Regions from separate parts of the Shouchella oshimensis genome, predicted to be linked through region 2. Evidence: predicted binding sites of a transcription regulator. Region 2 holds the regulator's gene; the other holds the start of a gene.
The links. Region 2 encodes CtsR, which represses protease genes until heat stress. Its sites were predicted from a motif close to ATGGTCAATAAAGGTCAAACA; they were not measured.
Positions count from the first base shown of each region.

Region 1 (4,566 bases), on a different contig from region 2:
CAGGATGGGCTTTTTCAATCTCATCAAGCAAAATAATGCTGTATGGCTTACGACGAACCTGTTCTGTTAACTGTCCACCTTCATCATGACCAACATAGCCTGGAGGAGAACCAATTAGTTTAGAGACAGAGTGTTTCTCCATAAACTCACTCATATCAAGACGAATCATAGCATCTCGGCTACCAAAGACCTCAGCTGCAAGTGTTTTACTTAACTCTGTTTTACCAACCCCAGTTGGGCCAATAAACATGAAGCTAATTGGGCGGTTGGCTGCTTTCAAACCAGCTCGACTACGTTTTACAGCCTTAGCTACTTTCTCAACAGCTTCTTCCTGACCAATCACCTGACCTTGAAGACGGGAAGCAAGATCTTTCATTTTTTGCTGTTCCGCTTTTTGCAATTTCTTAACTGGAATACCTGTACGTTTTTCTATGACATCTTGAATTAAATCAACAGTCACTTCTACGGCAGCACCAGTAGTTTTTTCTTTTTGCTCAAGTAAAACAAGCTCTTCCTGACGAAGCAACGCTGCTTTTTCATAATCCTCTACCTCTGAAGCCTGTTGTTTCTCAGCACGGATTTTCGTTAAGCGTTCCTCAATTTGCTCTTTATCCTGATTTTCATCCGATAGAGAGAGTCTTGAACCAACTTCGTCTAACAAGTCAATCGCCTTATCTGGTAGGAAGCGATCCTGAATATAGCGATCAGATAACGCTACACTTGCACGTAAAACTTCATCTGAATAAGCTACATGGTGATACGATTCATAGATAGGACGCAAGCCTTGAAGAATTTCATATGTTTGCTCAAGTGTTGGCTCCTTAACATTTACCGGCTGAAAACGACGTTCTAAAGCGGCATCTTTTTCAATTTGACGGAACTCTTTTAATGTTGTTGCTCCAATCAATTGGAATTTCCCACGAGCTAGAGCCGGTTTTAGAATGTTTGAAGCGTCCATACTACCATCATTGGAAGCACCTGCACCAACCATCATATGAATCTCATCCATAAAGAGGATGACATCTTGTCTTTCTTCAACCTCTTGAATCAACTTTTGAATATTTTCTTCAAACTGACCTCGGTAGCTAGTTCCTGCAACAAGAGATGTAAGATCTAAGCTATAAATTTGCTTATCTTTCATTTTAAAAGGAACAGATCCTTCGGCAATACGGCGAGCTAGACCTTCTGCAATCGCAGTTTTACCAACACCAGCTTCACCGATTAAAACCGGATTATTTTTGGTGCGACGACTAAGCACTTGAATAACACGTTCAACTTCCTCTTCACGACCAATAACAGGATCAATCTGACCATTTTTTGCGCTAGCAGTTAGATTGCGACCATATTGATCAAGGAAACCATTACCAGCACCTTTATCCTCTTTTACCTTTTGACGAACACCTTGAGATGAGTTTGAGCCTTGATTGGCAAAGTATTGTTTAAACAGATCATCAAATGATCCACCTTGATTATTTAGAGGTTGTTGCATCATTTGAAAACATTCCGCGCAGAGCTGTATATTCCTTGCTTGGTTATTGATCATTAATTTAACATCGACTGAAGCATCACGTTGCTGACAATGTTGACATTTCATGTTTACATTCCTCCTAAGTAAGAGTGAAATTAGACTTTGATTAACTTTGACCTTTGCGAGAAAAAATAAAGATCAAAGGTTTTGACTAAGTCTGACCTTAATCTTAAAACGTTAGCAACTCATCGTCAAATGAACTGCTTGTGTGTTTTTTGATTATAGTTGTATTATACCTGACCATTTCTGACCTTTCAAGATTTTTGCTTGATCTTTTTTGATGAGACTAAAGGTAGACCGGTTAGGTTTTGTCCATTATGATGGAGTAGTTGTCGAACGTCAAACAATTAGCTTAACGCTTTATGGGGGAATGTATGAAATTTATATCTTGGAACGTAAACGGCATCCGTGCCTGTGTCAAAAAAGGCTTTTTAGATTATTTTCATGAGGAGAATGCAGACTTTTTCTGCTTACAAGAAACAAAGTTACAAGCAGGACAAATCGAGCTAGATCTTAAAGGCTACCAAGCAATACTGGAACTATGCCGAGAAAAAAGGATACTCCGGCACAGCGATATTCACCAAAAAAGAACCTCTGTCAGTTACCTACGGACTAGGTGAAGAAATAGAAGATCTTGAAGGTCGTGTCATTACATTAGAATATGAAGAGTTTTATCTTATAACCATGTACACACCGAATGCAAAACGAGATCTCACGCGCCTAGGCTATCGTATGCTCTGGGAAGAGGCAGCTCGCCGTTATATCAGTCAGCTTGAAGAGAACAAACCCGTTATCTTATGCGGCGACCTAAACGTTGCACACCAGCCTAACGATGTAAAAAATGACCGTGCTAATATCGGTAACGCTGGATTTACAGATCAAGAAAGAGGCAAGTTTAACCGTTTATTAGAAGCTGGTTACTTAGATTCCTTCCGACTTTTTTATCCTGAGCGTGATGATGCCTTTACATGGTGGTCGTATATGTCCAAGGTTCGTGAGCGAAATATCGGTTGGCGTATTGACTACTTTATTGTCTCTAAGCAATTGGAAGATAAGATAAAGGATGCAGGTATTGACTCACATATCTACGGCAGTGATCATTGTCCGGTGAAGCTAGATCTTGAGGTTTAACACTGGGAGTGGGGAGGAGGGGCTTGGTAAATGGTCATTCCTCTTGCTATGTGTCGAATGCTCTTGATGAAGGGAACTCTTTCTTGATTAAGTATAGATAGTTCTTGGTGAAGAGGTCTACTTCTTGGTTAAGTTGAGGAAGTTCTTGATGAAGAGGTCTACTTCTTGATTAAGTTCAGGTAGTTCTTGGTGAAGAGGTCTACTTCTTGATTAAGTTCAGGTAGTTCTTGGTGAAGAGGTCTACTTCTTGATTATAAGCTGACCTATCTTATTAACTAGTTCATCTCTCTTTGTAAGTGCTCCATGCTCTTGCCAACTCCTTAACCGTCTTAGTAAATGGATGCTTTATCTTGCTAACATCAAAAAAGACACAAATCTTGCTAAATCCACAATCTTTCAATAAGATAGAACTTGCAATAAAATTCAGCCCTAGTAGCACAGCGGATAGTGCACTGGTTTCCTAAACCATAGGTCGGGAGTTCGAGTCTCTCCTAGGGCATAACTAGTTTAAAATTTATCTAAAAGATGATATTGCTGATATATATGTAAAGTATGCTGCAAATACGGGTGGAAATAGTCCATATCGCGTTACTGTAATATTTAATAGTGATTTGAATACAAAAGATATATTACTTGAGATGGACCTGAGAGTAAAAATGAACCTACAAAAAATTATAGGAAATGAAACTCTTTGAAGTTAACTATAAAAAACAGGCTGAGCGCTCAAGGCTAATTTGTTACTTTACCAATCAAGAGAAATCCAAGTATACCCTATGTACATTAAAATAAAAAAGCTAATTGTCATTAATGAATTTACAAAGGATAACCAAATACTTCTGCCTAACATACCAAAAACTAAGCCTACTGTTCCGAACACAAAAGTAAGAAGCCAGAGAGAACTTGCGATATTTAAAATGATATTAGGTATCCAAACTATTATTGACAATAAAACACAACATAAAGAGATTATTCTATAGGTTTTTTTATTCACAAAATGCCGCCTTTTATTTATTTTTTTATGAAGTCTACTTTTTATTATAGCTAAATACTTAATCAAATAAATAAAATCTAACGTTTTTCTAAAATCTTGTATAGAAACTCAGAAAAAGGCCTTCCAAGCGAAAATCCTTAAATCAAGTATGACTACATTGAATTTAGACTTTTGGTTTAACAAAACTGATATTAGATGTTATTGTGGTTCATATTTCCATGTAGTGTTTTATCATACACCTTTTCGATACTTACTAAGGTAGCTTTAAAATTACGTTATCAGCCACAACATCATTTATATCTTTAACAAAGTCACCCTCGCTAATTTCATCAGTTGTTTCTTCGTCATTTACTTCCTCCTAAAAAACAAAAGTCACAACAAATGCCGTCAAAATTCCTAATAAAATGATATACAATAAGTAACGCGCTTCTTTCATAATATTTAACCTCCTAACCATTTTACCTACAATATTATCGTGTATGATCTGGCTCTTCAAGATGGTACGTTTTACACCTCTCAACAACCAATAGTATACTAATCAACGTAGATCATGAATGTGTATCAAAAAGAAAGAGGCGGTAAAATGAATTTAGTCTGGTATGTTAGTTACGGATCAAATCTTATGGAGGATCGTTTCCATTGTTATATAAGAGGTGGAGTGCCAACGGGATCAAGTGAAGCGGAGAGAGGCTGTCGTGATGCGACACTTCCTCGTGATAATCGTGGCTGTGTTCTGCCATACCCTTTGTATTTTGCAAAGGATGAGAGTAAGTGGGGGAAAGGCGGCGTGGCTTTTATTGGTCACAAAGAGGACGCGCGTGAGCAAACGATTGCACGTCAATATTTGATTACGTTTGAGCAGTTTGTTGATGTGGTAGAGCAGGAAAATCAAGCGGATGCGTCGGGTTTGCAATTT
Region 1 covers NZ_JAMQJY010000001.1:469,577-474,142, reverse strand. Annotated here, with positions in the region: gene NDM98_RS02645 (ATP-dependent Clp protease ATP-binding subunit) at 1-1,594, opposite strand, end outside; partial or broken gene NDM98_RS02640 (exodeoxyribonuclease III) at 1,903-2,659, shown strand; tRNA gene NDM98_RS02635 (tRNA-Arg) at 3,086-3,158, shown strand; gene NDM98_RS02630 (hypothetical protein) at 4,234-4,566, shown strand, end outside.
Region 1: the regulator CtsR is predicted to act here: its motif matches at 1,762-1,782, upstream of NDM98_RS02645 (ATP-dependent Clp protease ATP-binding subunit).

Region 2 (4,566 bases):
AAACCGCACCACTCTGCTGTGAGGAGCTTCCTCCTTCATTGCTTCCTAACAATTGAAGAACTTGCTGACGCGCCTTATTTAAGCTTACGCCCAAGTTATTTAACACTCTCGCTGCCACACCTTCACCCTCACGAATTAATCCAAGAAGAATGTGCTCTGTGCCAACATATGAATGACCTAGCTTACGTGCTTCATCCATAGAAAGCTCGATAACCTTTTTCGCACGTGGTGTGTAATGCTTTGTTTTGGAACCTTCCTGACCTTTTCCAATCAAGGTCTCTACTTCTTTTTGCAGCTTCTCTGGTCCAAGTCCAAGCGCTTGTAATGCTTTAGCTGCAATGCCTTCGCCCTCACGGATCAGACCAAGTAGAATATGCTCGGTTCCTATATTGTTATGGCCTAAACGAATTGCTTCCTCTTGTGCTAGTGCCAATACCTTTTGAGCTCTCTCTGTAAATCGACCAAACATCATTTGTGGCCACCTCCATCATAATCAGTTCACTAATCCTTAATTTGAAGCCTTTCACGAATCAAAGCGGCTCTACGCTCGTCTCGCTGTTCTGCTGTTAATACATCTCCTGCAAACTGCTGTAAGAATCCAACCTGAGTCAAAATCATCAGCTCATTAAGTATGTTCCCTGATAATCCCTCAATTAACCCTAAATCTATTCCTAGCCGAACATCTGATAGTCTTCGTGTTGCTTCCTTCGACTCAATAATGCGACTGTGAGACAAGATTCCATATGAACGATGAATCCGATCCTCGAGTTTTAATCGAGAGTTCTGCATAAGCACCTGTCTCGCATTTCGTTCTCTCTGAATCAGCTGTGTCACAACGCCATGAAGATCATCAACGATATCCTGCTCAGATTTCCCCAGTGTAATTTGATTAGAGATTTGAAAGAGGTTACCTAAAGCTTCGCTACCCTCGCCATAAATTCCTCTAACAACTAAACCTAATTGATTAATTGCCGGTAAAATTCGATTGATTTGCTGCGTCATCGCAAGAGCTGGCAAATGCATCATCACTGAGGCACGCATTCCCGTCCCTACATTTGTTGGACAACTCGTTAAATAGCCACGCTTTTCATCATATGCATACGTAAGGTGTTCCTCAACCCAATCATCAACAGATTGTGCAATGTCCAGGCCATTCTCCAATTGTGAGCCTGTAAATAAACACTGAATACGCAGATGATCCTCTTCATTAATCATTATGCTTAGTGATTCGTCTTTATTTAACAGCACTGCCCCGTGTTTGGATTGTTCAGCTAAGTGTGGACTAATTAAGTGTTTTTCAACTAACACTCGTTTTTCATTAGACTTTAACTCTTCCATGTACAAAGTATCTATCGAGCCAATTTGCTCATTTGGAGCATTTGTTAGTGCATCCACAGTATAATCTGTCACTTCTTTTGACTGATTTAAAGAGGAGAGGATTGGAAAAGCATAATCCTTAAGGTTTCTAGCCAATCGAATTCTGCTACTTAGAACAATATCTAAATCTGTCCCTGTTTCCTTCATCCAAGGACTAATTGCATCTTTTATAAAACGCTCAAGTGTCATATCACCCCTCCTCTTGCTCTTTATTTTTTTGCTCTAATGAACGAATATGATCTCGTACTTCAGCTGCTTTTTCAAACTCTTCACTTTCAATGTATTCTTTAATTTTCGATTTGAGTGCGTTGATTTCTTTTTGACGTTTAATTCCTCCACCAATTCGTTTCGGAATTTTACCATGGTGCCTTACATTTCCGCTATGTACACGGCGCAGCACTGGGTCAAGCTTATCATCAAAGGTTTCATAACAAGTCGCACAGCCAAACCTTCCTATTTCAACAAATTGACTGTACGTCATCTGGCAACTTTCACACGTTCTTTCCTTAGGCGCCGATTTATGCTCGCTGCCCTGGATATCTGGATGCTCAAAATGCAACAATCCTGATAAAAGCTGATGAATCGAAAATGTATTAGATCCGGGAATATGTTCACCCTTCTCTTTTGCACACGTTTCGCAAAGATGTATCTCTGTTTTTTCACCATTAATAATCTTTGTAAAGTGTAGGGTAGCCTGCCGCTGTTGACACTCTTGGCACTTCATTATATGCGCTCACCTCTTTTTCATCTAGCTTACTTATATTTAAGAGTATTAATCATTGCTTTTAAAACATTTGAACGAATTTGGTCTCGATAAGGTAGCTCTACTTTTAGTACAGAGCGATCAAGAACACTTACCATTAAATTCGCTTCTCTTTTTGTTACTGCCTTCTCTTCAAATAACCGCATCACAATCGTTTCAGCTGTCTGTTGATCAATGACTGGTCCAATAAGGTGGAGTAGATGATCATATAGGTCGACCTTCTCATGAGTCTCAACTTTTATAATTCGAATGTAACCTCCGCCACCACGTTTACTTTCAACAATATAACCTTTTTCCAAGGTAAAACGAGTACTAATAACATAATTTATTTGAGAGGGGACGCATTCAAATCTCTTCGCTAACTCACTTCTCTTTATCTCTAGTAGCTCATTACCACTTTTTAGTAAAGTACTTTTTAAGTACTGCTCAATAAAATCAGAGATATTTCGCATTTTGTTACCCCCCTCTCTTCAGATGGATGATCTGATGAATGAATTGGTGCACGATCTAGTTCGCGATCTGACTTTGACTATATTTGACTAACTTTATTATAATCATTTTGATTAAAAAGTTCAAATTCTGTGTCTTCTAGTCTCTCCAGGTTTGCATGATCTAGACTTTTTTTGGAGAAAGGATTTGGTGGAGGATTGGTTTTATGTGTTAGATCTTGGTGTGGGGAGGGGGAGCTTGGTTTTATGTGGTGGGTTCTTGCTAATATTCCCCTTCCTCTTGCTTATCCTCCAGTATCTCTTGGTGGTGCAGCTTGGTTCTTGGTGAATGGGTGCTTTTCGTTGGTTAAGGTTTTGTTGTTCTTGGTTTTGCCTTTGGTTTTCGGGTTAAGTGGTTTGTAGGGTTTATATAATGGGGTAAACCTGAATAGGTTTATTCCTTTTGAAATGGTTTGAGTGTTGCGATGCGGCTTGTTCAGTAGTTGGAGAGTGCTCTTGCTTTTGGGCTTTCTCTCTTGGTGCGGAGGGCTCGGGCTTGGTACAGGAAGGTGGTTCTTGGTGTGAAGAGAAGTCTCTTGGTGGTATGAAAAAGGTTCTTGCTAACGTTGTTCTTTCTCTTGCTAGTGAAGGGAGGTTCTTGGTTACCTAGTTGTTTTTCTTAGTATAGGAGCTTGATGCTGGGTAAATGATGATTTGCTCTTGTATTATCTCTGGTTTCTCTTGGTAATGAAGCCTATTTCTTGGTGAATGGGTGCTCTTGCTTGGTTACGTTCGCCTGTTTCTTGGTATTGCCTTTGTTCCTTTCGTTTACTGCTTCTAATCGGTCTAAGTCCGGATTGATTTCTTCCTTCCACTTCCAGCTTCAATCGATCTAAACCCGAATAGGTTTATTCCTTTCCATCTTTTCTTCTTGATTCTCCGCCCTTTTTTCTTACTATCCCTCTCCTCTTCTGGCTAAATCTCGATTCCTCTTGCTTCCTCAACTCCAATCCATATCCACACAAAAAACCCCTTCATCCAATGGGTTAACCATCAGATGAAGGGGTTCTTAAAGTGCCCGGCAACGTTCTACTCTCGCAGGGGGAAGCCCCCAACTACCATTGACGCAGAAGAGCTTAACGGCCGTGTTCGGCATGGGAACGGGTGTGACCTCTTCGCTATTGCTACCGGACTTATAAGAGAAAAGATTCTCTCAAAACCAAATCGTGCCCACAGGAGGAGGAATTCACCGAAGTGACTTCTTCTTCCTGTTTCTATGCTACTCACACTGTCTTTCACCATGTTGGATAAGTCCTCGACCGATTAGTATCTGTCCGCTCCACGTGTTGCCACGCTTCCACTCCAGACCTATCAACCTCATCATCTCTAAGGGGTCTTACTGGCTTACGCCATGGGAAATCTCATCTTGAGGGGGGCTTCATGCTTAGATGCTTTCAGCACTTATCCCGTCCACACGTAGCTACCCAGCGATGCTCCTGGCGGAACAACTGGTACACCAAGCGGTGTGTCCATCCCGGTCCTCTCGTACTAAGGACAGCTCCTCTCAAATTTCCTGCGCCCGCGACGGATAGGGACCGAACTGTCTCACGACGTTCTGAACCCAGCTCGCGTGCCGCTTTAATGGGCGAACAGCCCAACCCTTGGGACCTACTTCAGCCCCAGGATGCGACGAGCCGACATCGAGGTGCCAAACCTCCCCGTCGATATGGACTCTTGGGGGAGATAAGCCTGTTATCCCCAGGGTAGCTTTTATCCGTTGAGCGACGGCCCTTCCATTCGGCACCGCCGGATCACTAAGCCCGACTTTCGTCCCTGCTCGACTTGTAGGTCTCGCAGTCAAGCTCCCTTATGCCTTTGCACTCTTCGAATGATTTCCAACCATTCTGAGGGAACCTTTGGGCGCCTCCGTTACTGTTTAGGAGGCGACCGCCCCAGTCAAACTGCCCACCTGACAATGTCCCTGACCCGGATCACGGG
Region 2 covers NZ_JAMQJY010000005.1:110,580-115,145, forward strand. Annotated here, with positions in the region: partial or broken gene clpC (ATP-dependent protease ATP-binding subunit ClpC) at 1-472, opposite strand, end outside; gene mcsB (protein-arginine kinase McsB) at 502-1,566, opposite strand; gene mcsA (protein-arginine kinase activator protein McsA) at 1,568-2,101, opposite strand; gene NDM98_RS21250 (CtsR family transcriptional regulator) at 2,131-2,592, opposite strand; rRNA gene rrf (5S ribosomal RNA) at 3,645-3,760, opposite strand; rRNA gene NDM98_RS21260 (23S ribosomal RNA) at 3,872-4,566, opposite strand, start outside.